DNA from 3 places in the Paenibacillus sp. FSL W7-1332 genome. Region 2 is predicted to be linked to each of the others. Evidence: riboswitches for the same ligand, from Rfam matches in the RefSeq annotation. Region 2 holds a riboswitch; each other region holds the start of a gene.

Region 1 (10,824 bases), 100 kb from region 2:
CTGATTTATGCTATCAACAGGGCACCTGATAACCAGTTGGATGGAAAATTTGAATAAGCTGTCGATTATAGATTCGAATATATGGATGAGAAAAAAAACGGCAGTTAGGTATCCCACTGCCGTTTCTATCATCCATAATATCATTTACTCTATTTGTCTATTCACTAATAACTATTCAAGGAAAGTTCATTAAGATTATCTGTTACGCAGGAACTTTTAGACATGGAATAATCGTAATTCGGATAAGCGGTAATGCAAATATCTTCACCGATTTGTTGTACAGATTGAATCTTTACGCGTACCGCGTCATCCATTAATTCCAAATCCGAGCCGCCATAGGGGGAGAAGGATTGCCGTCCCCCCAACACTTTGGGAGCAATATAAATCATCCATTTATCAATAAGGTTGGCTCGAAGGAATGATCCATTTACTTCGCTGCCTCCTTCTACCAGCAGGTCGGTAACACCTCGCTGATATAACATATCCGATAATGCATGGAGGTCCAGCCCGAAACGGTTCACTGGAACGAACAGAACTTCAATTCCTTTTTGCTGCAGCATGTGTACTCTTCCCGGATCAGCCCCCTCCTTCGTGACTACCCATGTCATTGCTTCCGAACAATCGGTAACTTTGGCATCTTCGGGCAACCTCAAATTCGAATCTAAAATTACCCGTATGGGATTCTTCCCACTTTCTTCCGGCAGTCGGGTCGTAAGGAGCGGATCATCGGCCAAAACCGTATTAATTCCTACTAATATGGCGTCGACTTTGTTTCTTAATTTATGTACTACAAGCTGTGTTTCATCACATGTAACCCATTTAGAATGCCCCGTTGACGCGGCAATTTTTCCGTCAAGCGTCATGGCTACCTGGGAAATGATAAACGGCCGTCGTTTTGACATATTGTGCACGAATCGTTCATTAAGTAACTCGGCTTCCTTCCCCAATACACCCACATCAACTTCTATTCCATTCTCTCTCAATAATTGAATGCCTCTTCCGGCCACCTTCGGATTCGGATCCTCCATCGCCACGACAACTCTTGCGACTCCCGAATTTAAGACTAATTCTATGCAAGGAGAGGATTGAGGGCTTGGTTCCAGCGTAACATAGAGCGTTGCGTCTTCGGTATACCCATCAGCCATCCGGAATGCGTGCACCTCTGCGTGAGGTTCCCCAGCCTTTCTATGAACACCTGCGCCGACTACTTGTCCGTCTTTGACTATCAGTGCGCCAACGACCGGGTTCGGATTGGTTTTCCCACTGGCCGTACCTGCCAAATCCAATGCCAGCTTCATAAATTGTTGGTCTAATTTCATATGATTAACACTCCCCATCATAATAAAGCGGTCTCCACCAAAGAGTCGTAAATATGACCCGATTTTTCGATCTTCGTTGCCAAATACCGATTATTATGCTCGGATACATCTCCCCAAATGGATTTATGATGATCGGTTAAAAGTCCCTTTTCCCGCAAAGACTGCAGCTTTCTAGGGTTGTTTGTAATAAGGGTGACTGGTTTTTGCCGCAAGCTTTGGAGTACACGTATGGCTTCATCATAAGATCGATGGTCATCTGCAAAGCCAAGGCTTAGATTGGCCTCTACAGTATCGCACCCCTCATCTTGCAAAAGATAAGCTAACGTTTTTGGGAAAAGCCCTATTCCGCGACCCTCGTGATTCGCCAAATAAAAGAGAGCTCCACTACCGTTTTCAATGATCATGCGCATGGATTGCCGCAGTTGGTAGCCGCAATCGCATCGTTTACTTCCAAAGATGTCTCCCGTATGGCAAATGCTGTGCATCCGTATCAAGGCATGCTCCTCATTGGCAAAATCGCCATATACTAGTACGGAAGACTGCTGATGTGAAGCGAGATCTGCCTGAGATAATGATTCCAGAATGTCATTCTTATCCACAAATGAATTGCCTGTATTTAACCATGTATACCATTTAAATACAGCCTCATGGTCCTCCAACTGCACAGGGAGCCGAACGGGACCAACAAGACCGATGTTGGGACATTCCGGCTGTTTAAGAATGGTTAATTTACTAGCTAGCAATTTCCTGACCTGGTCCATAATCATGAATACAACTCCTTGTTGGTTTAGATGGGGATCAATCGATTGGTTTGTTTCCCTCCTTGAAAACGTTGGCAGTTTTTACGTCAGCTACTACTTCTCCAACCTTAAAGAATTTGGTTAGAAAATCGAATTTTTTTATAAATAAACACAAAAAGCCCCTGTCTGAATAGACGGAGGCTTTTCCGTCGTATTCGGTAACTGGCTAGCATAGCGGATACGAGTGATCCGCCTTAGCCCCTATAGCTTTGCGTCGCCACTTTTCAGTGGGTTTGCCATTATCGTACGATGTCATTTCATAAAATAAATCCGCGATCATTGCCGAATATGGAAGAACACACCATATCGGAAACAATCGAAAGTAATAGCTTTTTATCATATAACTACCAGATGAATATAAAATACATTTTTATGAAATGCAACCTAAATATAAACATGACCCGAAAGAATCACCATAGATTGCCTTCTTCCCGCTTCACTTCCTCAACGATCGCTTGAACCCCTTCCTCAATCTGATCCAACCGTGCTCTGGAAATGCTGATACGTATAAACTTCTCGCGCATAAGGTTGTTAGATAGATAGAACAGCTTGCCGGACACCACATGAATGTTCCGCTCTTTCAGCCGCCTGATCAACCGCTCCAGGTTAACGGTCTGCGGCAGCTTAAACAGCTTATATATGCCGCCGTCGCCAGGCACGGCTTCAATCCATCCGGCTCCCTCGTATCGCTGCACAGCCGCATTCAGGGCTTGCATTCGGGTTTCATACTGGCTGTAAATCTTCTGTTTATGCCGTTCATACATTCCGTTGCTAATATAAATTTCAAGCGCCGCTTGGGACAGCAGCGACGTATCCCCATAACTTTTAAAAGCACGGAACGTATCGAGCAAACGTTCCGGCAGGACGACGGCTCCCAGGCGCAATCCTGGGAAAATAATCTTCGAGAAGCTCTTCAAATACACCACATGCGATGTTCGGTTGTAGGCATAGATGGGATCATATCCCCGTTCCTCGCCTAGATCAGCCATATAATCGTCTTCCACGATATAAACATCATATTTCGCCGCCAGGTTAGCAATGGCCTTTCTCTGCTCTGCGGTGTAGGAGTTGCCCAGCGGATTATGGTATCTCGACATCGTATAGAAAAATTTAATATGTCCGGATCGAAATTGCTCCTCCAGAGCCTTCAGGTCGATCCCCGCTGCCGTGCGGGTGATTCCGATAACGGGCACTCCTTCACTTTCCAACAGCTGCAAATAATTATTGTAGCTGGGCTGTTCGACCAGAATGACGGACTTTCCGCCGGGAAACGGCATTTTTGTCAAAATCTCAAGCGCCTGCTGGGCGCCTGCCGTAATCATAATCCTCTGCGCGGAAGTGAACACTTGAGCTCCTGCCAAATGGGAGACCAGGGTGCGGCGCAGTTTCTCCATTCCTTGCGGATCACCATAGGTAAACAGCTCATATTTATAGGTATCAATCGCCTTGTTCAGGCAATGCTGAAAATCCAGATACGGGAATACGTTCACGTCCGGAGAAGCCGACGCAAAATCAATCAAACTCTTATCCATGTTATTCGAATCCCCATCTTTCTGGACTACATAATAACCGCTTTGCGAAACCGAATAAATGGCGTGCCGTTTCTCAAGCTCAGTATAAGCACGAATCACCGTACTAATGCTGCACCCGTAGGATTGTGCCGCACTTCGAACGGAAGGAAGCTTCTGCCCTGAACGATATTGGCCTTCCTGAATTTTCGATTCCATATCGGTAAGAATGGATAAATATTTTTTCATGACCCCGCCCCCTCGCGACTCTTATTATACAGGATCTCAACACTGTATCGATACAGTTGTCAAAATAGGATATGGTTTCGAACCCATCATTATCCTATATTCAAGTAACCGTTCGCTGTGTTGGGAACACCTTCCCGGCCTTAAGAATGAAGATAACTACGATAGGGAGCTGATTCACATGCCATCCATTTCGCATGCCGATTTTTTAACTACTGTACGTGAACGTCAAGCGGTTAAACATTTTGATCCCCAACACAACCTCAGTCATGATGAGATTAAAGAAATGCTAGAGATTGCGAGTACCGCACCTTCTGCCTGGAATCTGCAGCATTGGACGTATCTTGCCATTACAGATAAGGCCACCAAAGACAAATTGTTACCCATCGCATATGGACAAAGGCAAATCGTAGAAGCCTCCGCTATCATCGCGGTTTTGGGAAACCTGCGGGCCCATCAACATGCTGAAGCGATATATGACCAAGCGGTTCGGGCAGGATTCATGCCAGAGGAGGTCAAAACGAATCTGGTCCGGCAAATAATGAATTCCTACACCCATGCGCCTGAACTTGCCCGGGAAGAAGCGATACGGAGCGCCTCCATGGCCGCCATGCAGCTCATGCTGGCTGCAAGGGCGCGCGGTCTTGATTCATGCCCGATGGGCGGATACAACTCAAGCCTTTTTATTGAAGCATTCGGGGTTCCGCGCCATTTGATCCCCGTTATGCTGGTTGCGATCGGTAAGAAGTCCGTACCGGCTCATCCTTCAACCCGTTTACCCCTAGAAGAGACGGTCTTTTGGAATCACTTCTAATGCTCAATCCAAAAAGATCTAATATTTTTAGGTGAAAAACCTAATTTTATTAGGTTTTTGGAGAGGAACACGTCTGATAAAATGAATACAAGCGCTTACAAAGTGATGATCCAAGGAGGAACCGTAATGAACAAGCCCGTACAGCCTAACGAACCGATCGTAACCCATATCTATACTGCAGACCCATCCGCCCACGTATTCGAGGGTAAAATTTATATTTATCCATCCCATGACCTGGATCATGAGAACACGTCCAATGATAACGGCGACCAGTATGACATGGAAGACTACCATGTTCTCTCGATGGAGAATGTGGATGCTCCCTGCGTGGACCATGGCGAAGCTCTTCATGTGAAGGATGTGCCATGGGCGAAGAAGCAAATGTGGGCACCGGATGCTGCCTTCAAGAACGACACTTACTATTTATACTTCCCTGCCAGGGATCATGACGATATTTTCCGCCTTGGCGTAGCAACAAGCTCGTCGCCTCACGGCCCCTTTAAACCGGAGCCTCATTACATCCCGGGCAGCTACAGCATCGACCCCGCCGTATTCGTGGATGACGACAACCGTGCCTATATTTACTTCGGCGGCCTCTGGGGTGGACAGCTGGAACAATGGCAGACCGGATCGCACATTCCGGATGCGGAAGGGCCTCCCGCAGACGCGCCTGCCATCGGACCGCGGGTCGCTGAGCTGAGCGATGACATGCTCACTTTCAAAGAGGCGCCCCAAGAAATATCCATCGTCGATGACAAAGGCAACCCGATTGTTGCAGGGGATGAAGAGCGGAGATATTTTGAAGGACCTTGGGTCCATAAATACAACGGAACCTACTATCTTTCTTATTCCACCGGCTCAACGCACAAAATCGTCTACGGCACGAGTCAAAGTCCAACGGGGCCTTTCGAGTTCAAAGGCACGATTCTAACCCCCGTAATCGGCTGGACGACCCATCACTCCATCGTTCAGTTCCAGGATAAATGGTACCTCTTCTACCATGACAGCTCCCTTTCCGGCGGAGCGGACAACAAACGCAGCGTCAAGTTTACCGAGCTGACCTACAATGAGGACGGCACCATTCAGACGATTCATCCGTACGACAAATAAGGCACGGGGAAGGCTGGATTCCAAGAGTATGGAGTCCAGCTTTTTCATTTCAATTTCTGTTCCCGATACGGATAAACTCGCGCTCTGCCGTATAATAAAACAAGCTGCCCCATCGTTCATGGAGTCAGCTTGCTGGCCGTTCAGGACGTTTATGTGTTGCAGCCCCGCCCGTTACACGCCCTTTTTAAACAAAGAGAAAGAGTAAATCGCCGGAGCCGCCACAATCAATATAATGACAGGAACGATTGCGACGGCAAGGTTCATCTTCAGAAACGCCGTCAGGATCATGAACGCTCCGCCTGCCATCCACAGGTATCCCGCAAAACGATGCGTTTTATTCCAATTATTCTGGCTGTTCAGCGTCCAAGGCAGCTTGATGCCCACCGTATAGTTCTGTTTGCTCTTCGGCAAATAATTTCCGGTGACCACGAGCAGCATGCCCACGAGAGCCGGTGCAATCGTCTGGATCGGCAGCTCGGCCCCCATGGCCTTGAATAGCGTGATCGGCATGAGAATGAGAGACAGCGCGGGGATGAGCCATAGACCCATCGTTCTTAAAACCGGGGCAGCGTTCATTTTCTTTGGATCGTTGTTAAGCGCTACATTGACTATGACGTTAATAACCGCTGTAATCAACGGAAGCACAAACGCCGCAACCGCCTTCGACACATAATTATCCGGATTGCCCGCCGCGTCCCAGTGAACAGCCACCTGCTCAGGCAATTGGTTATACAGCGTCATCGATAAAATAATCGGCAATAAACATATCAGCGTTGTTATAACCAGCATCGAACTATTCTTTTTCCTCATCTTGTTTCCCCCCGTTAAATTGTGAAAACCACAGCATGATTTCTTCGAAGACGGACACGTTGATCTCATAGTAAATATAATTTTTATATTTTGTTTCAAATATCAGTCCGGCCTTCTTCAGCTGCGACAGATGATACGAAATGGTCGCCCCGGTCATATCGAAATGTTGACCGATCTCTCCGGCTGACATTTTGCCGCGCTTGAGCATAACCAGGATGTCCCGTCTCACCGGATCAGATAACGCCTTGAATGTTTCCGGAAACCCCAATGTGCATCACCCAAATTTCTATTTAGAATTTCATCTAAATACATTATCGCTTATCCCTGCATCCAATTGCAATACCTATTTTGAAAAAATTCTAAATAGAAAGTGAAATGGGCATCCCATCGCCATGATAGTAATCGTAGTTTTCCTATAAACAACAAAAGCCCGCCACGGACCCGCATTACGCGCTGATCCATAGCAGGCTTGCTTCACGGCCTGTTTATCCAAGCACCTTCTCAAATACCGGAAAGCTTGCCGCTCTCCCTGGGAAATTCACTTCTCCCCGCAGGTCATAACCTAAGCCTTGATACAGCTTGAGCGCAGCCGTGTTCTTGGCATAGGTATCCAATCGTAGACTCGTGTAGCCCTCTCGCATGGCATATTCCTCGGAGAAGGCTATCAGTTTTCGCGCAACTCCCTGTCCTTGGGCTTCCGGATCGACAGCAAGCCGATGCATCATTAAATGAGGCCCTTTCATCTGCTTCCAGTTAATGGTCTCATACTGCTCATCCTGGGATTCGTCAAGGACGATGATCCCTAAGATGCGGCCTTCGCCCTCAGCTGCAAACAACGTTCCTCGCTGCAAATCCTCACCAATGACCTCTCGGTTCGGATACTGATCATCCCATTGATCGCTGCCTCCAGCCTGCATGACCGCAACACAGCGGGCTATCAATGCCATGATTTCTTGAAGCTCCTCTATTCGTCCTGTCCGTATGTTTATATTCATCGATGCACCTACTATTGTTTTTTTAGAACATTTTACTATTCTTGGACGGCTGCAACAACATGTAAACATGAAACTCAACGTCAACCCACGAATTACTTGGGTGGGATAATACCTTTAAAGGTTCCATTACAGATACCCTTTTATTCAAGCAATGTAAGAGTCACCTCTATCGTATTCGTTACGAATGAGCGCTCCGGACGGGATTTCAACATGACGGTCAACCCAATCAGCGATACGATCAGCGCTTGGGATAAAGCTTTCGCGTCTGTCCCGATCGCAAGCTCGCCCGATTGTATGCCTCGTTCAATGGTTTCTTGAAATATGACCGCCAAGTACATCTGATGCTCCCTTGTCAGAATTTCAAATTTCTCATCATGAGGCGCAAGCTCGACCATCGTATTGATACAAAAGCACCCTCGGCTGCTGCTTTCGGAATATTCCTTATCAACCACATTTTCAAAAAAAGCCCGAAACGCCTCCCTGACCGATCGATGGTTTTGCAGCCTGGCCCGCACCTCGGAAGCATGTGACATCGTGTATTTGCGCAGAGCTGTTTCGAACAGCTCCTTCTTGTCTCCAAAGGCTGAGTATATACTGGGCCGTTGAATGCCCATTCTGGAAGTCAAATCGCTTAATGAGGTAGCCTCATATCCCTTCTCCCAAAATAACTGCATTGCTGCATCTAATACTTTCTCTTCATCAAATTCGCGGACTCGTCCCATATTGAATTACCTCTCGTTACATTTGATTTTAAGGAAAACTTCATGATCACCGAAGGAGTAAAGAGCTACTTTCATTACCAATCAGTATAATTAAGTTTATGATGTGCGGATGCTTTTGTCAAACACCGATTTCCTGTATATTTCTGATTTATATTAGAAAATCCCGTTGTTTCTTAACGTTTGAAATAAACCTGTTGACATGGATCGTAAGGATGGGATATATTAATCGGGCGATTTATCATACCGATCAGTACATATAAAAATCGAAAGGGTTGGATTCACACAATGGAAGAGATGATAGCAAAAAAAGCGGTCCATAACGAAACAGCCGCGAATGCGTCACAGGGGACGGCGACTACGGCCAAATCCGGTAATCGTATGCCTCTGACTCGTTCCGTTACGTTATTGTTTGCGATTGCTTGCGGCATGTCCGTTGCCAATATCTACTTCGCTCAGCCGCTGCTCGATGAGCTGTCGTACGAGTTCAACTTGGACTATGCCGTCATTGGAATTCTGATTACCGTCACACAGATCTTTTATGCATTGGGACTGCTCCTGCTGGTGCCTCTGGGGGATTTACTGAACCAGCGCCGATTAATTATCGGTCAAATGGCGATCTCCGTGGCGGCTCTCGTGATCGTTGGTACTGCTTCATCCGGCGCGATGCTCTTTGCAGGTTTGGCTTTGGTCGGATTGCTTGCCGTTGTAACGCAGACGATTGTGGCGTTCGTGGCGACCGTAGCTGCTCCTGCTGAACGAGGGCGAGCCGTAGGCATGGTAACCAGCGGAATTGTGATCGGGATCCTTCTTGCGCGAACCATTTCAGGAGTTTTGAAGGATCTTGCAGGATGGCGTTCGGTTTATCTGGTTTCTGCTGCGTTGATGCTGTTCATGGTTTACGCATTATATAAGGTGCTGCGAAATGTTGAGCGTAAGGTAAAAACTCTTTCCTATTCTCAACTGCTCAAGTCGGTACTGGTGTTGTTCCTTCAAGAACGGCTACTACGTGTCCGCGCTGTTTTGGCTATGCTGATTTTTACAGCTTTCAGCATTTTGTGGACGCCATTAGTGCTGCCTCTTAGCGCACCGCCACTATCCCTTTCGCACTCTGCCATCGGGGCGTTTGGTCTCGTAGGCGTCGTGGGTGCATTGGCTGCAGCAAAAGCCGGTAAGCTAGCCGATCGAGGTTACGGACAAAGAACGACCGGAATTGCATTGTCCCTGCTATTGCTGTCATGGCTGCCGATCAGCTATACAGAACGGTCCCTGTTTACCTTAGTCATTGGTATTATTCTGCTGGACTTGGCGGTACAGGCGGTGCATGTCACGAATCAGAGTATGATTTTTGCATTGCGCCCGCAGGCGCGCAGTCGCATGGTTGCCGGGTATATGATTTTTTATTCCATCGGAAGTGCCGCCGGTTCCATTGCTTCGACCCATATCTATGCACAGTATGGTTGGCATGGAGTTTGTATGCTTGGAGCCTCCGTCAGCGCTATTGCCCTTATATTTTGGGCTGTGACCAAAGGCGATAAAGGTGCCCATTGACAATAAAATCAAACTACAAAAGATCGTACCCACAGGGTGGCGATCTTTTAGAATATCCACGAACAGTAGCTGCCTTGCCAGCCCATACGTCAATCATTTTGGAAACTCTCTATTTAGCGTTAAGGATGCCGTTCCTCAGAATAACAAAAGACACGCCGTATGGGCGTGCCTGCAACATATTCTTATGGTGTTTTCCCCAGGATCACTTCGCCTGTCGTCTTATTCCAGGACATCGGAATGCCAAGCTTTGTCGTGATCAACTCCAATGGAAACATGCTCGAATTAGCCAGGAATGGAATGCTGACATCTTCTCGCGTCATCTTCCCGTTCACTAATACAACGGCGGGATCACTGGATTTAATGGACACGGTATTCCCGCCATAAGAGAAAGACCATACCGGAAATCGATGATTTCCGTGTTTCGGATCCGGATTCGACTGTCCGCGCTTCACTTTGATCCCGAGGGCTTCAAAAACGCTAGTATACGGTACATACAGCTTGCCTTGCACAATAGCGGAAGAACCGTAGAAGCTAACCGATTGTCCGTTTGCCGTCCAGGATAGAGGAGACTGTACCATGACTGGATTCCCATCGTTCTCGTTAGGCGAGCCGCTGCCTTGATATTTCTCTTCTCCCCAAGCCAGCAGCTTACCGTCTTTGTTGGTTGCATAACCTGTATATCCATTGCTTCCCCAAAGCGCCTTGATACCTGTCAAACCTTTCACTTGAAAAGGCTTCGCCGCTGGGTCGTTGTATTTCCACTGCCAGACCGTGCCGTCATTTTTAAGCATGTACAAACGGTTAGACCCTGTTCTTATCTCTTGGATATCGTTTAATCCCTTCACCGCAGCCGGCACTTGCTGCTTTTCATTCACATTCCACCGCAGCACCGTCCCGTTCTCATGCAGCAGAAACACGTCATACCAATCCGCGGCGATTCCGGCAATGGAGG
Region 2 (10,824 bases):
ATACACTCTACGGGATGTTTGGTGTTGGCATTCACGGCCATGATGCCTCCCCGAACGGATTCCGTCGTGACGGTGCTTGGGGTTACGGGATGGGCTACAATCTTGTAGCCGCGATCCTTACTCCAAGTCGTCTCCGAGAGCGGACCGCCGCCTGAAGACTTCCAGAACACTTTGGCCCCGCGTTTAAGCCCTCCGGGCTCTCGCAGCGCGGCATCCTCATTAATGAAGCCCTCCTTGTAGTAACGCCGCAGCGTATCCAGCACCTGCCGTGCTTCCCTGGTTTCGAAGATATTCACCACCTGAGCGCCCGGGTCCAGTGATTTGATCATCAAGGGCAATTTATGGTTCATAATATATTCGTATCCATGGAGTGTGAAGAAATTGTGGGAATCCCGATCCAATTCCATGGGGATGTAGGCCGGCTCTTCCCGATGAATCATCCGAAGCAGCGGCTCAAGCGATTCCAGCGTATTGTATTTGGTGATGTCGATATTATATTTATTCACGATGGAAGCGGGGTACATCCAGTGATCAAGCACGGCTAACTCTTTATTGGTCGGCACACCGTAAATGCTGCCATCGTTCATCCGTACCCCCTGCCAAAAGGTTGGGTCAATGGCATCGTACATTTCCTTGCCCAGGCCGGCAAGGTAGTCATCCAGCTTCAGCCAGGCGCCGCGCATAGCCGTAGTTGCATACTCAGGTGCAAAGGCAATATCAAACGGGCTGCCGGCGGATATGAGTGTGTTCAGCCGATCCTCATACTCCTGCCAGCTTACCTTGACATAGGTGATCGTCACACCGATTTTACGAGCCATGATTTCATTGATTTTATCATTGACGAGCTGCAGATCCTTGTCGGGCTCTCCGATCGTATAATAAATCAGATTTACCGTGTCCCCATCATAGGTTTCGCTGTTGTATCCGGGCTGCCGGAAGCAGCCGGTTGTATAGGATGTCAGCAGCATTATGAGACTGATGATCATGAAGATGCGTTTGGGCCTTGGATGCTTTAACATCATCGATATCCTCCTTTTTTCGCCGCGTTCGCTGTTACCCTTTTCCCCGCAGTTCGGAAGGAGATTTTCGGAAAAAGCTGTGAAAATGCGTATAGAAATAGTTGAGATTGTTGTAGCCGACGGAAAAGGCGATGTAGGAAATCTTCTCATCTGTTGATTGAATTCGTTCTTGTGCAAGAAGCATTCGGTAAGCCATGAGGTATTCGGAAAACTTCATGTTGGTTTCCTTAAGAAACAATTGTCCAAGGTAGGTGCTGTTCATCTGGAAACGCTCCGCTACGGATTTCAACGTGATATTCTGAGCATACTCTGTTCTGATCATCAGCAGGATGCGGTTGACCAGCTTGGATAAGCTGTCGTAGCTTACACCAAGCACCGGATCCTGGTTCAAGCTTTCGCCGTTCCTGTTACCTATCGAACCGCCCAGATCCTCGACGATGATCTTCTCAATCACTTGCTGCAGCTTGGTGCGTTCCACAGGCTTGAGCAGATAGTCTTTGACGCCACACCGAATGGCTTCCTGGGCATATGTAAATTCACTATAGCCGCTCATAATGATATATTTCGTAGGAATTTGAAATTCGTTCAGCCTGCGGATTGCTTCATATCCAAGCTCCTTGCCAATGCAAACATCGAATATGGCGACATCCGGCAGCAGGTCGACCACCTTGGACATGGCTTCCTCCGTGGATTCGCAGGTTTCGATCCGGCCAAATCCGTATTGCTTCCAATCCAGGATTCGCTTCATTCCCTCCAAAATCTGAGGTTCGTCATCCACAATCATCAGTTTGTACATGTTCAATCACCTCTTTTGAAATCCGCACGGATATGCTGACTCCAGCTTCCTCATTATTCGCAATCTCGATCGAAAAGCCGCTCCCGTAGAAAAAGTGAAGGCGCGTATATACGTTGCGCAGCCCGATACTATGGGAAGAAGGTTCATCAAGATTAGACATTGTGCTTCGGACGTTACGTAAACGCTCCGGAGAAATACCGCGCCCATTGTCCACAAATTCCAGTACGTAACCATCTTCGGCTTCATAGCCGTTAACGACATACAAATTAAACTCATGATTCGCGTTAAAGCCATGGATGAAAAAATTCTCAGCCAAAGGCTGCATCCAAAATTTCACGGTAGGGATGTGCAGCAACGCCGGCTCTACATTCACTTGATAATAAAAACGCTCGGGATACTTAAACTCCATAATCTCCAAGTACTTCTGCAGCAATTCCAGTTCGCTCGCAATCGAAATGATATTTTCCTTTTTGACGATTTCACGATAGAGCGTCCCCAGCGTTGCAATGGCATCAGCGGTGTCCCTGTCCTGATTGACAAGAGCAGTGGAGCGGATCACCTCCAATGTATTGTATAAAAAATGAGGATTGATTTGATGTTGAAGCGCTTTCATTTCAGTTTCCTGCTGTTTGATCTTTAACAGATATTCATTGCGGATATGCTTATCCAGCTGCTGAATCATATCGTCCAATTCCCGGGCGATCATGCCGTATTCATTTCGACGGTAACGGGCAGGGCGGTTAGGCGTGAAGTTGGCCATCTTCACACGTCCAATCGATTGAATGATGCGGCGCAGGAAGAGGGCATCATCCCGCATATTGTATGCAATGAGCAGAAGCACGCTGACCATGGCCGTCAATATGATCATAAAGATGGTGATCAGCATCCCGGCATGCTGACGGATGAGCATGGATAAATCGATGATGCTGACGAATTTGAAATTAAACTTGGTGGATGGAAAGGAGACAAAAAAGATATGCTTCAAAACTCCTTTAGAAATAATGCCGTGACTGCGTCCTTTCGCCGCGGCTAGTCGGGATAACTCCTCCAGATCCCGGTCCTGTTCGTTCCCGATCAGATATATTTCACCGGAAGGGCTGACTGCAGCAGCATTACCCAATCGGAAGCTTTGAACGGATTTAAAGATCTGTTCACTGCTGACCAAGAAGCGCAGCTCACCGAATTCCTGGGAACCTGACGTTGGATCCGACAGTTTCTTGCGATATACGAACCCCTTCATCAGGGTATCGCGAAAAGTTTCATCTGTATTCGGAAGCCCGAAGGTAAAGCTTGCAATTCCGTTATCATTAAAACGGACGACATTGCCATGCTTATCGGTATGCGTGCTTATCTGCGTGATTTCGCCCTGCGCCCAGCTGTACAGATAGGTCTTCACATCCTCCGGAAAAGAAACCAGCGGCTGCGAGAATTGGCTGTTCTGCAGCCTGCGGGTTAAGTATCCCTCAGCGCTGCTGCTTAAAAAGCTGCGAGCATCATCCATCAGAGCGGGATTGGAATACATTCGCTGCATGTAAGCCTCGATGCGGTCGGCATCATACTGCAGCTCATTCTCTACACGCGAGAAGGCATTAGCCGCCTCGATGCGGGCATTGCCAACCCATTGATTCAGCAGCATGGCACAGGTCAGCGTACCAAGCGTAAGTCCGATGGCCACGACGAAGATGACATAGGCAATAAACTTGTGACGATAAATTTTGATTTGCAAAAAAGAGCCCATACGACACCTCGATTGCAGCAGGTCGTTGAAACAGATGTTGCTATATCTCAATTTAACACGATTTACGCAAAGCTTCATAGATCGTATGGAAAAAGCATCCCTTAAGAGAGCCTCATTAAGGGATGCGCCTGATTGTAATCTGTAATCTTACTTGAAGTAATTGTTGATTTGCTCTTGGGCAGCTTGCATAATCGTGTCCATGCCGGCTGACTTTAATTCAGCCGTAATCTTCGGCACCATGGTTTCCGGATCGGATGCGCCCGTGATCAGCTCATATTTGTATTTATCCCATACGGCTTGGCAGTTCGCTACTTCGGTCTGAAGATCGGTGATGTCCAGCGCAAAGCCCAGGACGGTGGAAGAGGTCGCTGCATCGTTCAGCTTTTTAACCTGCTCCCACTGATCTTCAGGGGCGCCCTTGGTCACCGCCAAATTGAAGAATGTGCCTTGCGTGTAGGCAGCCAGCGGCCAAGTATCGGATGTACGCTCAATCACCTTTTCGCCATCGACGTTGTTGTAGTCGACGCCTAACTCGCCGAATGCCAGCATATTGCGAAGTTTAGGATCGGTATTCACTAATTCAAGGTACTTCAATGCTTCCTTCTTATACTTGGAATTCGCTGAAATCGCGTTTAGCGAGCCTTGGATCGTACCGGTGGTATAGATCGGTCCATAATGCTGAACCATATTATATTTTTCAATGGCGTCATTGATTTGCCAGCTGACCTCGGCTCCCGGGAATGCCTGGGCTGCAAAGAACGGTCTGCCTTTGTCGTTCTCCGTCTTTGTCGGAGCATCCGGGTTGATGATGCCATCCTGATACCACTGGTGCAGGAGCTTCAGATTGGCCATGACATCCGGCTGCTCGAGAACAGAGACCACCGTGCGTGCTGCATCGTCCGCTTTTACGCCGATGGGAGGGAAGCCCAGCGTTAAATCGTCATAGTCGTTAAAGAAGCCGTTCAAGCCTTCGCCTTGCGTCATTGGCAGCGGATAGAAGCTTTTGCCTTCGCCGGCCTTCATGTCACGAAGCGGCTTATCCAGATCCTGCAATGTTTTGATATTGTTGATGTCGATATTGTACTTTTGCACATACTTGTCATCGAATACCCAGTACTGCGTCAGCGCGGAATCCTTGTACGTCGGAACGGAATAATATTTGCCGCCGATCTTGGTGCCTTCCCATACCTTTTCGGGAATCAATTTGTACAAGTCCGGCGTTTCGCTCTGAACCAGATCCGTAATATCGGCAAACGCGCCCATTGTCACTTGCTTGCTGTATTTACCGCTGTTCGTGAACATGATGTCGAAGGGCTCGCCGGTATTCACGATGGTGTTCATTTTGGTGTCCCATTCGCCCCAACTGGCTACCTTGATGTCGACCTTCACGCCAATCTTCTCGGCCGTATAGGCATTCATGGCATCCACCGCTTTGCTGAAATTGTTCGGCACTTGGCCGCCGATGGTCCACCAGGTTAACGTCGGAATATCCTTGCTTGTCGTTTCGGAGTCTTTGGATGTGTCCGGCGTCGCTTGGGATCCGTCTGTTGTGGAAGCAGGCTTCGAGCCGCCGCAGGCTGCCAAAGCGGTCAACATTAGCGTCAGCACGCACAGCGTAGAGATGAACTTTAATGCTCTTTTCATTTCATTTCCCCCTTTTTGAAGTTAAATTAACTGAGTGTTGTATAGCGGATATTTATCATAAACCAAGCTTGTCTTGGTTTATTTCGTCATTAGCCCTTCACGGCGCCGACCGTCAATCCGGAAATAAAATACTTCTGGAAGAAAGGGTAGGCGAATGCTACAGGCAGCACGATGAGAATGGCGACCGCCATGCGGGCGGATTCCTTCGGCATCGTTGCGACGAGCATGGCGTAGCTAACGCCCATACTCGCTGCATTCTTGGCGAGTGCATCGACATTGCTCATTAAGCTGTTGAGCAGCGCTTGCAGGGAATACAGGTTCTGGTTGTCGATATACAGCATCGATTGAAACCAGTCGTTCCAGTAAGCAAAGCAGAGAAACAATCCGATGGTGGCGATGACGGGCAGCGAGATCGGCATAATGATCGAGAAGAAAATTCGCAGCTGGCTCGCGCCGTCGATTTCGGCTGATTCGATCAGCCCGTCGGGAATCGTGCTTTTAAAAAAGGTTTTACATATGATGACGTTGAACGATGAAACGGCGAGCGGGAGAATAAGCGCCCAAATGCTGTCTTTCAGTCCCAGTAAATTCGTGTTAATGAAGTAGCTGGATACCAAGCCGCCGTTGAATACCATCGGGATGAATACCACCCAGGTGAGAAAACCCCTTAGCTTGTAGTTGGGGCGAGAGAGAACGTAACCCATGGAAGCGGTCAGCAATACGCCGAGCACGGTACCGACCACGGTAACGAGGGCGGATACACCGAGGGCCCGCAGAATCATCGTTCCCTGCTTGATGATGTAAACGTAAGCCTCGGCCGACAAAGCAACCGGCAGCAGATGATATCCGGTCTCACGGATGGACTCCTCACTGGAGAAGGAGATGGACAGAACAACGATTACAGGTATGACGCAGAGCAGGGCCAGCATAATAAATACCAGGTTGAAGAACAGGTTGACGGCTTTGTTTGTACGGTTAAACTTCTCAAGGCCCGTCTCGTAATTGGTTTTTGGTGTCATCGTCTTGCCTCCTTACATCATCGCGCTATCGGGATCGATTCGACGAACAATCCAGTTAGCGACCAGAATCGTAGCGCATCCCAGAACAGACTGTACGAATGCGGCTGCGGATGCCATCCCTACGGTGGCGGTTTTCAGTTGTTTATACACCATGACATCGATGGTGGTCGCCACGTTGAACAGTGAATTGGAGTCTCGCGTGACCTGATAGAACAAACCGAAATCGGTGTAAAATATGCGCCCTACGGCCAGGATGAACATCATGACGATCACCAGCTTGAGCATGGGCAATGTTATGAATCTCGTCTGCTGCCAAATCGAAGCGCCATCAATAACAGCTGCTTCATAATAGGTGCTGTCGATGCTTGTGATGGTTGCCAAATAAATGACCATACCATAGCCCAGGCCCTTCCAGACATTTAAGAGAATCAAGAAGAATGGCCAATATTGCGGCTCCATATACCAGTTAATAGGATCGCTGCCCATACTGACGAGCATTTGATTGACAATTCCTTTGTCGAAGCTTAAGAATGCCCAGCCTACCGCAGATACGACCACCCAGGATAGGAAATAGGGGAGGAACATCATCGTCTGATAGACTTTGCTGGCTTTGCGGCTGTGGAGGAGGCCGATCATGATCGCGAATAGGACGGGCAGAACGATCCCCAGCACAATAAACACAATGTTGTATCCGATCGTGTTTCGAATGATGATCCAGGCGTCATTCGACTTGAATAGGAACTCGAAGTTTTTGAGGCCGATCCAAGGACTGTTAAACACATTGCTCAAAAATCCGCCGCTAATCCTGAAATTTTTAAAGGCGATAATGATCCCGAACATCGGCAAGAAACTAAACAGGATGTACCAAATCGTGGTCGGCAGCGCCAAGAGGGTTAGCTCCGTATCCTGCTTGTGCCAGCGTATTCGTAAGCGCTTTCGTTTTTTGGGTTCGGCTTGTGAGCTCATGTCTGTCACTCCTTACGGTGTTATCTCGCTTGTCGTGCACTTGTTAGTTTTATTGTATAAGAGGAAGATTCGATGCTTCCAGATAACAAACTTGATACTATAGTCAACAAACGTTAGATTCGAAAGATTTATTGCTCTATTGTTCGGTTAATTAACAAGAGCCAAACGTTCAAGGTTAGACGCTCTGTGGGACCTAAGACAATATTCCAAATTTTAATTTTTTTATTGATAGAAATGGATATATTTGATATGATGTATTCACAAAAGCTACTCACGATAACGGCAAACTTGTCGAAAGGCAAGGACGCAAAGCTACAGGGTCTTCTTGACGAAACGTCAATGACAGCCAGCTACCGAACGAAGACGCTTTTTTTGTTTTTTTGGACAAACATCCACTGAATCCTGTGAAACTCTAATACGATAATGGCAAACTTGTCGAAAGACTAGGACGCAAAGCTACAGGGCCTTCTTGACGAAATGTCAAATGGCAGCCTGGCCACCGAAGGGGAGTTACAGCATGCGCAACGCAATGTTCGCGATAATTGGACTTTTTGCGTTACTGATATGGGCTCCGGTTGTACAAGCTGCACCATCTGAAGATTGGCTGGGCTTGGAGGAACTGGATCGTGGAGCAATCGTCATTCGATATGACGTGAAAGCAGGCACCAAAACGAAGCTCATGATCGGAAAAGGTCAGGATCAATATACATATGGGCTTTCGAGGGCAAAGCAGCAGGAAGTTTTTCCACTGCAGATGGGCAACGGGAACTACAAGATTTCCGTGCTGGAACAAGTCAGCGGCAGCAAATACAAGATCGTACAGGAAGCGGCAGTTAAACTTCAACTGACGAACAGCAGCCAAGTGTTTTTGAACTCTGTACAAAATGTCGATTGGAGCGAAGAGGGCAAGGCTGCTCAGCTTGCGAAAAAGCTAACCCGCACTGCTCACTCCGACAAGGAAAAAGTACAGGCTGTCTACGAATATATCGTCGGTACGGTTCGGTACGACAACGCTCTGGCATCCAGCAAGCTGACGGATTACCTTCCCGATAGCAACCGCACGATCGCTGGACAAAAGGGAATGTGCTACGATTACGCCTCCCTGTTCGCTTCCATGCTCCGAAGCCTCGATATTCCGGCAAAGCTTGTCATGGGAACCTCGGAATACGTCGATGTCTACCACGCCTGGAATGAAGTATATTTGAACGGGCAGTGGGTAACCATTGACACAACCGTCGATGCAAGCTGGAAAAGCAAAGGAGCCGGATACAAAATGATTAAAGATGCCTCCAGCTATTCAGCATCCAAATACTACTAATTAATGCGTAACAATAAAATTAAGCTTTGGACGATTATGTCCAAGGCTTATTTCGCTTGTATAGAAATTGTATAGTTTTGGCCGATATAATGCAGGAAGCCCGCTGGGTTCTGAAGGAAAATACAGACACCAATGAATCGTGCGCCCGTAACAGGTCTTGAAGATGATGGCTCGTGAAGTCCATTATTGGCATGCATTTTGATAGAAGCATGGGACGAATCAGCGCACGAAAAAGTAAGATCGGAACCGAATATTACGAGGGTAATGATAAGATTGAGGGAGAGATTATGAAGAAAAAAGTAAGTGGAATTGTTGTGGCGTTGCTGCTTCTGTTTCAAACCCTATTGGGCACATTTGCTTGGACGGCGAATGCGGCGGGTAGCGAGCAGCCATCAGCCGCTACTGTGCAGGAATCAGAGACTGGCGTGCAGGAATTAGAAGTTAGCGAGCCAAAGACAGTCACGGATGACGTATATAACACGCCAGCACCAGCAGTCGACATGGAAGGAATACTAACCAAAGTCGTATTAACCGATGTGAACGGTACCGTGGTTGATGCGGTGTATAATCCGGACAGCAGCCTGGACATCGGTGCAGCCGTTAATCTCAGCTACGAATGGGAGCTTCCGAACGGACACGGCTACAAGAATGGGGATATATTCACTTTCGAGCTGCCGACGCAGTTTGAGATTTTTACGGACATTGACGCACCGCTCCTTGCCGGTCAAGGCGAAGTTGGCCGATTTACGGTTGATCGGAACGGGAAAGTTGTGATGACCTTCAACGATTACGTGGAGAATCATTCCAACATCAGCGGCAAGCTGGAAATTCGCACAGAGTTTAAGAAGGAAGTTCTTAAAGGAAGCACTGAAATCATTATTGCATTTCCGATAAAGGGCGGGGTTCAGACCATCATTGTGAACCTAAAGCCGCAAGGCGGAAAGCTGATCGAGAAGCAAGGGAAAGCGATCGGCAAAGATCAGATCGATTGGACGGTCCAGATCAACAAATCATTGGATAAAATCAAGCACGCGGTTCTCACAGATGAGATGCCTGAAGGCTTGGAACTCATCGCGGATTCCGTAGAGGTTTATAACCTGCAGGTTAACGGTGACGGCTCAGCGCTTCTTGGTGATAAGCTGGACGCTGGCAAGTACACCGTCCAAACGGGCGACGGCGGCAAACTGGAACTTGCATTCCAGGATGAGATGATCAGCAAAGCCTACGAAATTCGCTTTTCGACGAAGCTTATCGGTCAACAGTCACGGTTTGAGAATACCGCTGTCCTGTCAGGCGAAGGGATGGAAAATGCCCAATCGACGGCGACCGTAACGGTAGATCGCGGCCAATTCTTGAATAAGTCGTATCGCCAGGATAAGGATACCGGAGTCATTACTTGGACGGTGAAATACAATTTCAACGAGAAGAAGATTCCGAGCGCTCAAGCCGTAATTACGGATGAATTTAGTGAGAATCATACCTGGGATGCCGATTCGCTGAAGGTGTATAACGGGAATTCGACGAATGCCAAAGACCTGGTTTCAGAAGAGGATTATAACGTTGTAGCGAAAGGCACGAACGGATTCGAGCTTCAATTCAAGCAGGATATCGATTCGCCTTATACGATCGTTTATCAGACGATGCCGGTTGACCGCTTGAGCTCCGAAGGTCAGGAGGTCAAGAACAGAGTTGTATCGGGTGAAGCATTCAAGGAAGTAACGGCCCCGGGTTATGGAAGCCGTGCTCTGGTGAAAGGAAATACTAACATCGATTTCGCCAACAAAAAGGCAAAGTGGAAGATCACGGTCAATGGCGATAAAAAGCCGGACGGCACCAAATACAGCATGGAGAAGGTAGTCATCACGGATACGTTCCCGCAAGGCGGTCTCGAATTCGTTCCGGATTCAGTGACTGTAAAAGCGGACGGGAAAGTCGTTCCAGAGGGCGATTATAAAATCGTGATCGATGATGTACGCAACGGGTTTGTCATCGAATTCTCCAAGATTGACGCCACTTATACGATTGAATATGAAACGAAGTTTAACATCGGCTGGCTGAAGGATCGCAAACGGGACTTTTTGAACAGAGCCTCGATGACATGGGTCGAAGAAGGCAAGAGCAGAGGGCCGATTGAGCGGGATGCAAGCTTCTCCGCTGACGATTATACGAAAAATAATGGCGGTAAAGACGGCAGCTACAATCCTGTCGACAAAGAAGTGACGTGGAATATCAAGATGAATTATAATCTCGATTCGCTTAACGAAGCGATCGTAACCGATGCCCTGAAGCACCAGCAGAAGCTTGTGCCGAATTCGGTCAAGGTA
Region 3 (10,824 bases), 1.8 Mb from region 2:
AGCACTTCTTTTGCCTTCGTCATGGCATCGTTAAGTGCTTTCCAGCTTGCTTCGGTATACTCGGTTTCGATTAAGTTCTCGGCTGTAATCTCGTCGTACTTCCCTTGCAGTGCCGTTTTGTCTACTGTTTTTTCAGTTAGATCTTGTCGAGCTTTCTCAAGCGCCGTCAGCGCAGCATCGACTTCAGCTTGCGTTGCTGCTGGATTCTCCAGCACTTCTTTTGCCTTCGTCATGGCATCGTTAAGTGCTTTCCAGCTTGCTTCAGTATACTCGGTTTCGATTAAGTTCTCGGCTGTAATCTCGTCGTACTTCCCTTGCAGTGCCGTTTTATCTACTGTTTTTTCAGTTAGATCTTGTCGAGCTTTCTCAAGCGCCGTCAGCGCAGCATCGACTTCAGCTTGCGTTGCTGCTGGATTCTCCAGCACTTCTTTTGCCTTCGTCATGGCATCGTTAAGGGCTTTCCAGCTTGCTTCAGTATACTTAGCCTCTACCAGGTTTTCGGCTGTAATTTCATCGTACTTCCCTTGTAGTGCCGTTTTATCTACTGTTTTTTCAGTTAGATCTTGTCGAGCTTTCTCAAGCGCCGTCAGCGCTGCGTCGACTTCGTCTTGCGTTGCTGCCGGATTGTCCAGCACTTCTTTTGCCTTCGTCATGGCATCGTTAAGGGCTTTCCAGCTTGCTTCAGTATACTCGGTTTCGATTAAGTTCTCGGCTATAATCTCGTCGTACTTCCCTTGCAGTGCCGTTTTATCTACTGTTTTTTCAGTTAGATCTTGTCGAGCTTTCTCAAGCGCCGTCAGCGCAGCATCGACTTCAGCTTGCGTTGCTGCTGGATTCTCCAGCACTTCTTTTGCCTTCGTCATGGCATCGTTAAGTGCTTTCCAGCTTGCTTCGGTATACTTAGCCTCTACCAGGTTTTCGGCTGTAATTTCATCGTACTTCCCTTGCAGTGCCGTTTTGTCTACTACTTCAAATTGTCTAGTCACAGTTTCCGACTGATTGTTATTTATACTAGCTGTAACATTGACCGTATATGCACCTGTATTCAGGGCTTTGTCAACTGGGAACTCCCAGTTTCCGTTCGCGTCAGCAGTCCTCTCCTCAGTGATGATAAATGTCGGGTCTGCTGCACTAACGATCTTAATCGTTACTTTCGCAAAAGGTTCTGTTACACCGCTCAATGTCGGATTCGTCCCTGTTTTCTCGCCATTGGTACTTGGTTGGCTTAATTCGTTCTTAAATGATTTCCATACCAAATCATTATTGCCTACACCATAACTTGCAAGAAGATGACCGTTATCGGAAAAAAGGTTCTCCAACCCCGTCAAACCGGCTCCGGCTGCCACTCCAAACTTACTTCCCACAGTCATGCGATTATGGGCTGTAATACCTGCTTCTCCGGTAAAATTATTGTCTAGAGCAAGGAACATATTGCCTAGCAAAACAAGGTTTCGCTCAGTTTGTGGGCTCGATCCTGTATTCCCCGAGATGTGTGCTGTACCGGAAAGAACGAATCGATTATCGTTGCTCGACGAGAGCTCAACCCCTCCGCCCCTATTGTCAGTGATTTTACCTCCGGTCATAATGAACTCTGCATTTTTAACAATTAAGACCGCACTCGAGCCTGAAGTCGTATGTTTATTACTTGTGATTTCTCCACCTTTCATTTCTATAACCGCTCTAGTTGTGCCTTTACCTTCGAAATAGATTGCGCTCCCTCCAAAATCGGAAGGACTGTTACGTAAAATAGCACCCTCTTCAATGATCAGTCTCCCCCCATAGACATTCATAATTCTGCCTTGGAAAGTACCTCCACCGAAGCTGGCGTCAATGATAATATTTCTTAGTGTAAGCTGGCCCTGCTCAAGATGAATAAGGGTGTCTCTATCTCCTCCCGGCTCACCGCTTGCAGCACCCTTTGCCGAGCCGCGCTGAATGACAGCGGCATTTACTGCATTAGGGTCTGTCGAAATCGTAACACTCTTGTTTTGGTGAAGATGAAGATACTTCTTGTCAGCATTGATTGACAAATCGATATTGTTCAGGACATATATCGTTCCCCCGTCAGGAACCTCTTGATAGGCTTTGTACAAAGTAGCATAAGGATTATTTTGGGATCCATCACCTGTGGTATCATCGCCTCCGCTAGATACATAAACTTCCGAAGAAGCAGCATAAATGACTGGCATTCCTGAGCTTACCCCAAGGCCCGTGAAGACAAGGGTAAAAATCAGAAACATAACTCCAATTTTCCGCAAATTAATGTTGTTGCTTAGCATTTAGATCCATTCCTTTCTTGGTGTGAAGTTTTCCATTTTCACCGTAGTGACGGCCCATTTCCACCTCTTTTTCACTACTTTTTCAACTGCTATGTCAGGGTCTTAAGAGCTGCGTATTCGACTCAGAAAAACCGATAGACTTACGGCTATTTCACAGCACTCGACTCCTTCAATAGAATAACTAAAAACCTCCATCCAAAAAGCAAATGCCAATAGACGGAGGTTTCCATCGTATTCGGCAACTGGCTGGCATAGGTCAATAGCACCATTAGCCCCTATAGCTTTGCGTCCCCGCTTTTCAACAGGTTTGCTCTTATCGTACGAGCTTTATATGTAATACTTGGTAGAAAAACTACTTAAATTTTGATTCTTTTTTCATAAAAATACAAGGTGCTCAGGTCTTATGTTTGTTGTATTTTATCAAATTATGTCTAATATAGTGCTTTGGTAGCTTCTTTTGACATTATATGTGGCAAATCTGAACATATCCTGAATAATAAGCTTGTTATAGATAGAGTCTTAAGTATGCAAAAAGTCTCTTCACCTGGGGGTTCTCTACCATCGCGAATTGTATCATTCACTTCTATACAAAAACTATACAAGCCAGGGACTTGAAAGATGAATACTAACAAAACAAAGTTGTAATGCCAGTAGATTACCCTTTTCAGTGATATAAAAGGGTTTGCTATTCCGATAAAATTTCTTTAAATGTCAACTGCTGTTTTGATCCTGCGCTTCATAACGAGGTCTATCAGCGAAAAAATACGAAGTTGGAACCGGAACCAGACATATAAAGAAAATGAGCCCGGCATAATTACCGGACTCATTTCATTAAACTGCCCAATACCTGGGGTTCCTTTAATCGGGTCTTTTATTTACCTTTCCCGGCATAATAAATGTCGTTCCGCTTAAGCAGTCTCATAGCTTCACCGCCATAAATGTTAGGAAGGTGGTCGTGATCCACCGCTCCCCCGTTCCGACAAAGACCGAAGATGTGAACGGAAGCGCGGCTTCTGCATCCACGCCTTGGGTGACCCCCTCCATATCGATTTGCTTCTGAGTCAAGGTTAGCTCATAGAATGAAGTCAAGCCCTCATACTCTGCCGTGATGAGTACGGTTCCTTCCGACTTCGCCGTCACTACACCGCTAGCGCTGATCTCCGCTATAGTTGGATCACTGCTTGTATAGATGACGTTTGCCTCCACCTTTTCACGGCTTCCATCGCTGTACACTGCGGTAGTCACCGTTTGGGCATTCTCTCCAACGACCAGTACAACCGGCCCCTCGAGCTCAATCTCAGTCAGTGTAACCGGTTCGTCATTGTCGCCTGCTGATACCGATTGTAAAAGAGGTCGTTTAGCCATATCGTCCCATCTCCAAATCGCGTTAAAGTCCCACCCTAGCCTATCTGTATAGGTGGATGGAGTCTCTATTTCACTTTCAGATAGGCCTAATCCTTTAAGGTTTGTCAAAGCTCCTTCAGCGACACCTTCTTTATTCACTATCATGCCGTCAAATGCATAATTATTTTCGAGCGTAGCGGTGTGCCCCGCAAGAACTCGTCCCATCACCCGGTTTGCCATCGTTGGCGCCGTAACCGAAGGGCCCAAGGCAATGACATTTCTGACGACCGTATCATTGTATCCGTATCCAGTCACTCCGCCCGCATTGCTCGTCATCGCTCGAACGGTTCCAGACGCATACACGTTTTCTGTTAGGCTGCCCGAGTTCGTAATTCCGATTAGGCCGCCGGCCTGACTTACCTGAGCGGTTACATCCGCGGTTGAATAGCTGTTTCTTACGATGCCATTGGAATAGCCTACTAGCCCCCCCACTGTGCTGGAGCCTGTAATGGAGCCGGTTGAGAGACTATTCTCTACCTCGCCATTGTTCGTATTGACGAGTATGCCTATTCTGCTTCCGCCAGTGACGCTGGCATCGATCATGGCTATATTTTTAATCACTCCGCCATTAAGATGGAATAAGCCGCCGCTCGAAGAATGAAAGTTAACTATTTTCTTCCCGTCGCCATCCAAAACACCGATGAACGAAACCACTTTAAAAAGCGATTCAGCCGGTTGTCCGGCGTAATCCAAATCATGGTCCAACATATACTTTTCCGCCGGGAAGTTTTCCATAACGTTCAAATCAGCAATGGATTTGATTCTGTAATAACCTGCTTCATTTCTTTCTAAAGGCACGACAGGCTCGCTTGCCTCTTCGGGATTACTGTTCAAAACCGGACGCTGTAAAGCATCATTCCACATCCAAACCGACTCAAAATCCCATTTCAATATATGGATATACGTATTGGAATCTTCAACCTGTTGCTGGGATAGCCCTAAACCTTTTCTGTTGTCAGCAGCGGCAATACTTTCGCCTTCTACATCCACAATCATGCCATCAAACGCATAATTATTCTCAAGCGTTGCGGTATGCCCCGCAAGCACTCGTCCCACCACACGGTTCGCCATCGTCGGCGTTACGACTGAAGGATTGAGAGCAATCACGTTTTTAACAACCGTATCATTATAGCCGTAGCCAGTCACTCCGCCTGCATTACTTCTAAGCGCCCGAACGGCTCCAGATGCATACACGTTTTCCGTTAAACTGCCTGAGTTTGTAATGCCGATCAAGCCGCCAGCCTGGTTCAACTGGGCCGTTACATCTGCTGTAGAATAGCTGTTTCGCACGATGCCATTGGAATAGCCCGCCAGACCGCCCACGGTGCTGGAGCCTTCGATTGAGCCCGTTACATAACTATTCTCTACCGTTCCGTTGTTCGTGTTAACGAGTATACCGATATTACTTCCGCCAGTAACGCGTGCATTAACCATGGCTATGTTTTTAATCGTTCCGCCATTGAGATGAAATAAGCCGCCATTTTCTGATTTGAAATTGGTTAAGGATTTATTATTTCCATCAAATATGCCAAGGAAAGGCGTCCCCTTAAATAAAGGATCAAAAAGCTGCCCTTCAAAATCAAGATCGTTTTCCAATATATAATTTTCATTTGGAAATTCTGAAATGGTCTTTAATTCACTAACCGAACGAATGATGTAGTACCCATCTTCATTCCGATCAAGCTTCGGCTTTGGAATATGGTTTTCGTTAATTTGTTCCAAATTACTTTGCAGTAATGGACGCTTGGCATCTTCATTCCAGATCCAGATCGAATCAAAGTCCCAACCAAGGGTCTCCATGAAAAAAGCTGGCTTCGTGAATGCTTCTGCACCCACCCCCTGTCCTTTTTCATTGTTTGGATCAGGGACCGTAACGTTCTCACTGCTAACAAACATATTTTCATCGGCGTAATTATTGACTAAAGTTGCCTTATCCCCAGCTAACACTCTGCCGACAATTCGATTCGATGCCGTACCTGTAACAATCGATGGATTTAATGCCATACTATTTTGAATGACCGTATTGTTATAACCGTATCCGCTGATGCCGCCAGCATTGGATTCTTCTGCTATGACGGCTCCCATGGCATAGACCTGTTCGGTTATACTCCCCCGATTCGTAATCCCGATCATGCCGCCGGCTTGCTTGCCCCGTGCATTAACTCGAGCTGTTGAATAACTGTTTCTAACGATACCGTTCGAGTAGCCCACAAGACCGCCAACTGTAGAATTGCCTCGAATAGCTCCGGTACTGTAGGCATATTCCACGATTCCATCATTCTGATCCACCAGGATTCCAACATTGCTCCGGCGAACATCAATGTCTGCATGGATGATTCCTACATTTCGAATAATTCCTTCATTAATGGCAAAGAGACCTGCGCCGCCTGAGGAGATCATAACGTCTGTAATCGTATGCCCTTGCCCATCAAACGTACCCGTAAATGGAGTGCCATTTGCGCCAATCGCTTCGAAAAACACGCCCTTCCCATCAATGTCCCGGTCTAAAATAAAATGTTTGTCCGGGAATTCATGCATTTTATAAAGTCCACTGGCACTTTTGATTTGATATGGATTGCCTTCCGAACCATCGCCCAGCATTCCTTCTTTCGCTATGAACGGGTCTGTTAACGGCTCTTGATCGATTGGATTATTAACCAATCTTACGACGATCGTATGTTCATCGCCAAATGCAAGAGGGTTATCAAATAAGATGATTTGTTCTCGTCCGAGATGTTCTAGCGTTGCTTCTTGAATAACTGTTTCCAACAGCTGTTCACCTGTATGATCCCGCTTTTCCCCGATCACGGTGACACGTTCACGCGAGCTCGGGTAATTCAAGACCCCAACGCCCTTCAAGACGTTATTTTCCACAATTGCGCTCGTTAATTCCAAATAATTGGCCGGTTGTTTAATCGTAAATGAATCAATCTCAACACCGTCGCTGTTGTAAGCTTTCAAGGTGAGCGATTGATCGTTTGATTCTAAAATAACACCCGTCTGCTTATTTTCATCATAAACGATATGATCCCAGTCAAATGATTTGTTATCAAAGAACATTGGACCTGATGAACCAACGGTCACAAAAGTTGTTCCTAAATTCATCGCTTCTTCCGATATATCCTTTACACCATCTCGTATGGTTGTCCGTTTATACACATGATCATGACCACCAATATACAAACTAACGCCAAGGCGTTCAAATGCTTGAGACAATTTCACTCTCATCATGTCCATACCGGTCTCATCGCCGGATTGACCGCCATAATAAGGATAATGCCCCATAACGATTTTCCACTTCTTGTCGGTTGCTCGCAAATCTTTTTCCAGCCATGACAGCTGCTTGTCAAAATCCAGCACAGAATTCAGAACAGCAATGTGCATATCGCCATAATCAAACGAATAATTCGTTTCCCGGTAACTGCCTTCACCGTTCTTCGGCAGGTTGAAAAACCCGGAGAACGGCACGAGCTTCCGCTCTGTCGCACGTTCACGGTCCCCGACAATGTGAGCAGAAACTAGCCCCATATCATGGTTGTAAATATGGTTAAACACATCATCCCAAGCATACATATTGCCGCCGTTCTCGACCAAGTCTCCGACTTGGATCACCGTCTGTCCGTTTGAATTTTTCTCCTGCAGAACGTCCAGCATATTTTTAAAGAGCTGGAAGCTTTCCGGATTTCGATCCGGAACTCCAAGATCTCCCATCACATACATAACGGCTTCCTCTGAAGCTGGCGCGGTCCTGAAGCTATAACTGCCGCTCCAAGGTCCAGTCGGTGACATTCCATACCGATAGTCATACTTAGTCCCTAAGTCGAGATCTGTTATATTCGCTTCATGAGCTGCAAGAACGCGATAGTTACTCTTGTCATACGTATCACCATAGGCGGCTTGAAAATAAGAGACTTCCGCTTGTACCACTTCAGCATCGTCCCATGTTGCCACTGACTCCGGTTTATACTGAACATACGACGTTTCTAACGCCTTATCCGTTACTAGATTTACTCCTACTTCACGTTCATTCTCACCAACATTAACAATGGGTTGGAATTCATTTAAAATGTTATCAGCGTCCAGATTTTGTTGATCAACAAGCAATCGAATAAGTTCAACACGCGTATTTCCTTGAGCGTCGGTCGCTACATACTTAATGAAATAGTCTCCATACATATCGACCTTGAAATGCTGATTTAGAGCGGCTACTTCTCCTTTATCATTTAAAACGATGGCTTCCACCGATAAAGATTGACCGCGATGATCCGTCGCCGAAGCGCCCAGCACTTCTATTTGATCTCCAAGCTTAATGGTGTCCGGATATTGCCCATGTACCGTAATTTCAGGCGCGTGCACCGTGCCCCTCGTTTCATCACCAATCCAAATTGGGGCACTTATCGCTTCTTCACCGTCTGCCTGAAAAGCTCTAACGATGAAATAATCCCCATCTTTGGTTGCTAAGGTTACTTCCTTTTCAAATTTATTACTGGCAATGCTGCGGTACTCCTTGAGAACTTCTCCGCTGTTTTTGTAAATAACGACTTTATCCAAAACATCGTTAGCATCAGGGTCATTCATGCGTACGAAAAGATTGATTTCTTTTGTATCGGCCGGAAGGATCGCCCCCATCATCTGACCTTTTGCGGAAACTGCCATTTCTAGGTTCCGATCAAATGATACATAGGTGCGATGGTTTCGCATCGCCTCGTAAAGACCTTCTCTTGTAAGGTTATCTCCCCACATACCGGTCACATGGGGCTGAACCATCCCCCAATTTCCTTTGTGCTCGTCTCCGCCAAACACAGGAGAAACATGCCAGCCTTGATCTAATGCCTTGGTATAGACTGCAAAATCATTGGAGGATTTGTATTCGATCATATTAAGGTTTCTGTCAACGTCTCGGTTATAATGTTTAAATTCATTGAAACTCCAATTGCCTGACAAACGTGGATGATTAAACTGAGCAATCGCATGAGGATCTTGGGCAAGTCTTGCGTAAAAGGTTGGCAAATCATATTTGATGTCGCTCCAGCCCCAAGTGCCATCCGCGCCTACTCCATGTGTTCTTGCAAACCATGGGGCATTAAATAGGTTGATATGACCCGATTCATCATACCAGGTCACCTCCGTACCAGGCAGCGTAATAAATTCGTTATCACGATTGTGAGCATCGGATTGCTCATGCAGCAGCTTGTATTCTTTTGAATAAGAGTCTTGAACATTCGTAATAAAATCACTGCCCGTACTGATGTCATAAGTCACGTCGTGTTCAGTCACTGCAAAAAAATCAAAGTCTGTATTAGCCTTCACAAAATCGTAAGCATCATTGGGCAACAATATCCCATCACTGAGAGATGTATGGGAATGCATGTGACCTTTGAAGAGTGAAGCTCCTGAGTACTTAGCCCTCTCTTTTTGAGAAACACCTTCTTCTTTATCTGAAGACGCGGATACATTAATGCCGTAACAAAGACTAATAACCCCCGCAATAAAACAAGCCATCACAATAAAAGGCAGACTTCTTCTTTGGGACTTCAATCAAAATCCTCTCCTTTTTCGGCTTAATGGTAATACAGGTGTCTGACTGATAGACAAACAGCCCCTAACCAAAAAATGCAGTCTGAAGGCTGTTCATAACATCTATCTTGTTCATCACAGTCGCAGCAATGGCTTAATGATAGGTGCAAGCGACTGTGCCATGCGCAAAAATCCGAGGTCCGTTGGATGTGTTCCATCTACCGTACAATCATTGACGAAATCATCGCCCAGCAGCTTCAAGCCGTCAACGAAATGAATATTACGGTCTCCTTCTGTCCGTCTCTGTTCCACATTTTCAATTTGGATCAGCCTGCGACGATCATTAAGCTCCCTCCTCTCCATATAGAACTGGTCTTCGGCAGTGCTAATCCTTGAGACTACTAGTATAGGAACTTGGGGATGCCGATCTCTTAAAATTTGGATGAAGGCAGGCAGCGTTCGTGCGATGTTTCCAGCCTCGCCCGTATTCCCTTCATAATCAAGAATGAATAACGCCGGATCATCGATTTCCGACATGATCTGCGCGAGCTCCGGCTCGCCCTTTCCACTCCCGGAAAAGCCTAGATTTACGAACTCCACCGGAATCATACGGCTAAGAATATTAGAATAAGCCATACCCGGCCGGGAGGCGCATCCTCCTTGCGTAATCGAAGTTCCATATATAATGACGGGTTTACTGCTTGCATAGGCAGGTGCATCGCTTATGACAGCATCCTTATCTACACCGATCCATACCTCTTCTACCCCTTGGTAGAGCGGCAAGTTTAAGGTGACGGCCACCTCTTTTTTTGTATCCCACTGATAAAGCTGGGATTCATATTCACTTTCCGTTGGTTTGAATCTAGCCGTGGTGATAAAGCTCTGCTCTCCCGGCTCTCCAAGATAGCAGTCAACCCCGCACTGCCCTGTAGGCGGCATATGATACATATTGGCCGGTCCGGCAAGACGCACCCTTATGACCAGCCTTGAAGAATTGGTGCGAAAGCGAATTTGCCCACCTGCCGTACAATAAGCAAGCGTATCAACCGGAGGCGGCAAGACAGCCCCTGAAGCCAAGGGCAGGCGTCTGTATATCCCATCCTGCGCAAGCCAAGGGAAGCCCGCGATGTGAAAGGGCGCTTCAAGCGGAGAATGCCATCTCAACTGCTCGCCATTGGTTGTCTTTGGGTATATCGCTCCGCCCAGTTGATCTAAGTTTATCTCTTTCGATTGAACGGTCATCTATTTCTACTCCCTCACATTTGGAATACATATTTCCGAATCGCCTGAGCAACGCCGTCCTCGTTGTTGGTAGCCGTCATAACGTCCGCTATCGATTTGATATGCTCTTCACCGTTGGCCATCGCCACACCGAGACCTGCCGCCTTCAGCAGCTTCGCGTCATTATCACTGTCTCCCATCGCAATGACATCGGACATCGAGAAGCCCAGCATCTGGCAAACCTCACGCACTCCACTTTCCTTGGTAGTTCCTTTAACTGATATCTCCATATTCGTAGGGGCCGAACGGGTAACTTCAAGCGTCCCCCATCGGAGCAGCTCCTCCTTAATTTCCGCGAGCTTCTGTTGATCATGGCTGCCGATCCCGAATTTCATCCAATCTC

The links. A riboswitch is a leader RNA that binds a small molecule or an ion and turns the genes downstream of it on or off. The one in region 2 is predicted to bind cyclic di-GMP.
Region 1: another riboswitch for cyclic di-GMP. It lies ahead of MKX98_RS25065 (GTP cyclohydrolase II); the one in region 2 lies ahead of MKX98_RS25485 (transglutaminase-like domain-containing protein).
Region 3: another riboswitch for cyclic di-GMP. It lies ahead of MKX98_RS33570 (S-layer homology domain-containing protein); the one in region 2 lies ahead of MKX98_RS25485 (transglutaminase-like domain-containing protein).

The regions. Positions count from the first base shown of each region.
Region 1 covers NZ_CP150209.1:5,551,500-5,562,323, forward strand. The annotation lists gene ribD (bifunctional diaminohydroxyphosphoribosylaminopyrimidine deaminase/5-amino-6-(5-phosphoribosylamino)uracil reductase RibD) at 165-1,319, opposite strand; gene MKX98_RS25065 (GTP cyclohydrolase II) at 1,337-2,086, opposite strand; cyclic di-GMP riboswitch class I at 2,274-2,367, opposite strand; gene MKX98_RS25070 (PLP-dependent aminotransferase family protein) at 2,530-3,876, opposite strand; gene MKX98_RS25075 (nitroreductase family protein) at 4,055-4,687, shown strand; gene MKX98_RS25080 (glycoside hydrolase family 43 protein) at 4,814-5,797, shown strand; gene MKX98_RS25085 (SdpI family protein) at 5,969-6,607, opposite strand; gene MKX98_RS25090 (autorepressor SdpR family transcription factor) at 6,591-6,875, opposite strand; gene MKX98_RS25095 (GNAT family N-acetyltransferase) at 7,093-7,602, opposite strand; gene MKX98_RS25100 (TetR/AcrR family transcriptional regulator) at 7,743-8,324, opposite strand; gene MKX98_RS25105 (MFS transporter) at 8,619-9,872, shown strand; gene MKX98_RS25110 (chromosome condensation regulator RCC1) at 10,055-10,824, opposite strand, start outside.
Region 2 covers NZ_CP150209.1:5,652,411-5,663,234, reverse strand. The annotation lists gene MKX98_RS25515 (ABC transporter substrate-binding protein) at 1-1,022, opposite strand, end outside; gene MKX98_RS25510 (response regulator) at 1,054-1,815, opposite strand; gene MKX98_RS25505 (histidine kinase) at 1,790-3,541, opposite strand; gene MKX98_RS25500 (ABC transporter substrate-binding protein) at 3,701-5,197, opposite strand; gene MKX98_RS25495 (carbohydrate ABC transporter permease) at 5,287-6,216, opposite strand; gene MKX98_RS25490 (ABC transporter permease subunit) at 6,229-7,182, opposite strand; cyclic di-GMP riboswitch class I at 7,454-7,540, shown strand; cyclic di-GMP riboswitch class I at 7,598-7,686, shown strand; gene MKX98_RS25485 (transglutaminase-like domain-containing protein) at 7,700-8,500, shown strand; gene MKX98_RS25480 (collagen binding domain-containing protein) at 8,692-10,824, shown strand, end outside.
Region 3 covers NZ_CP150209.1:7,406,793-7,417,616, forward strand. The annotation lists gene MKX98_RS33570 (S-layer homology domain-containing protein) at 1-2,279, opposite strand, end outside; cyclic di-GMP riboswitch class I at 2,514-2,601, opposite strand; gene MKX98_RS33575 (CehA/McbA family metallohydrolase) at 3,198-9,221, opposite strand; gene MKX98_RS33580 (SGNH/GDSL hydrolase family protein) at 9,336-10,442, opposite strand; gene MKX98_RS33585 (Cof-type HAD-IIB family hydrolase) at 10,457-10,824, opposite strand, start outside.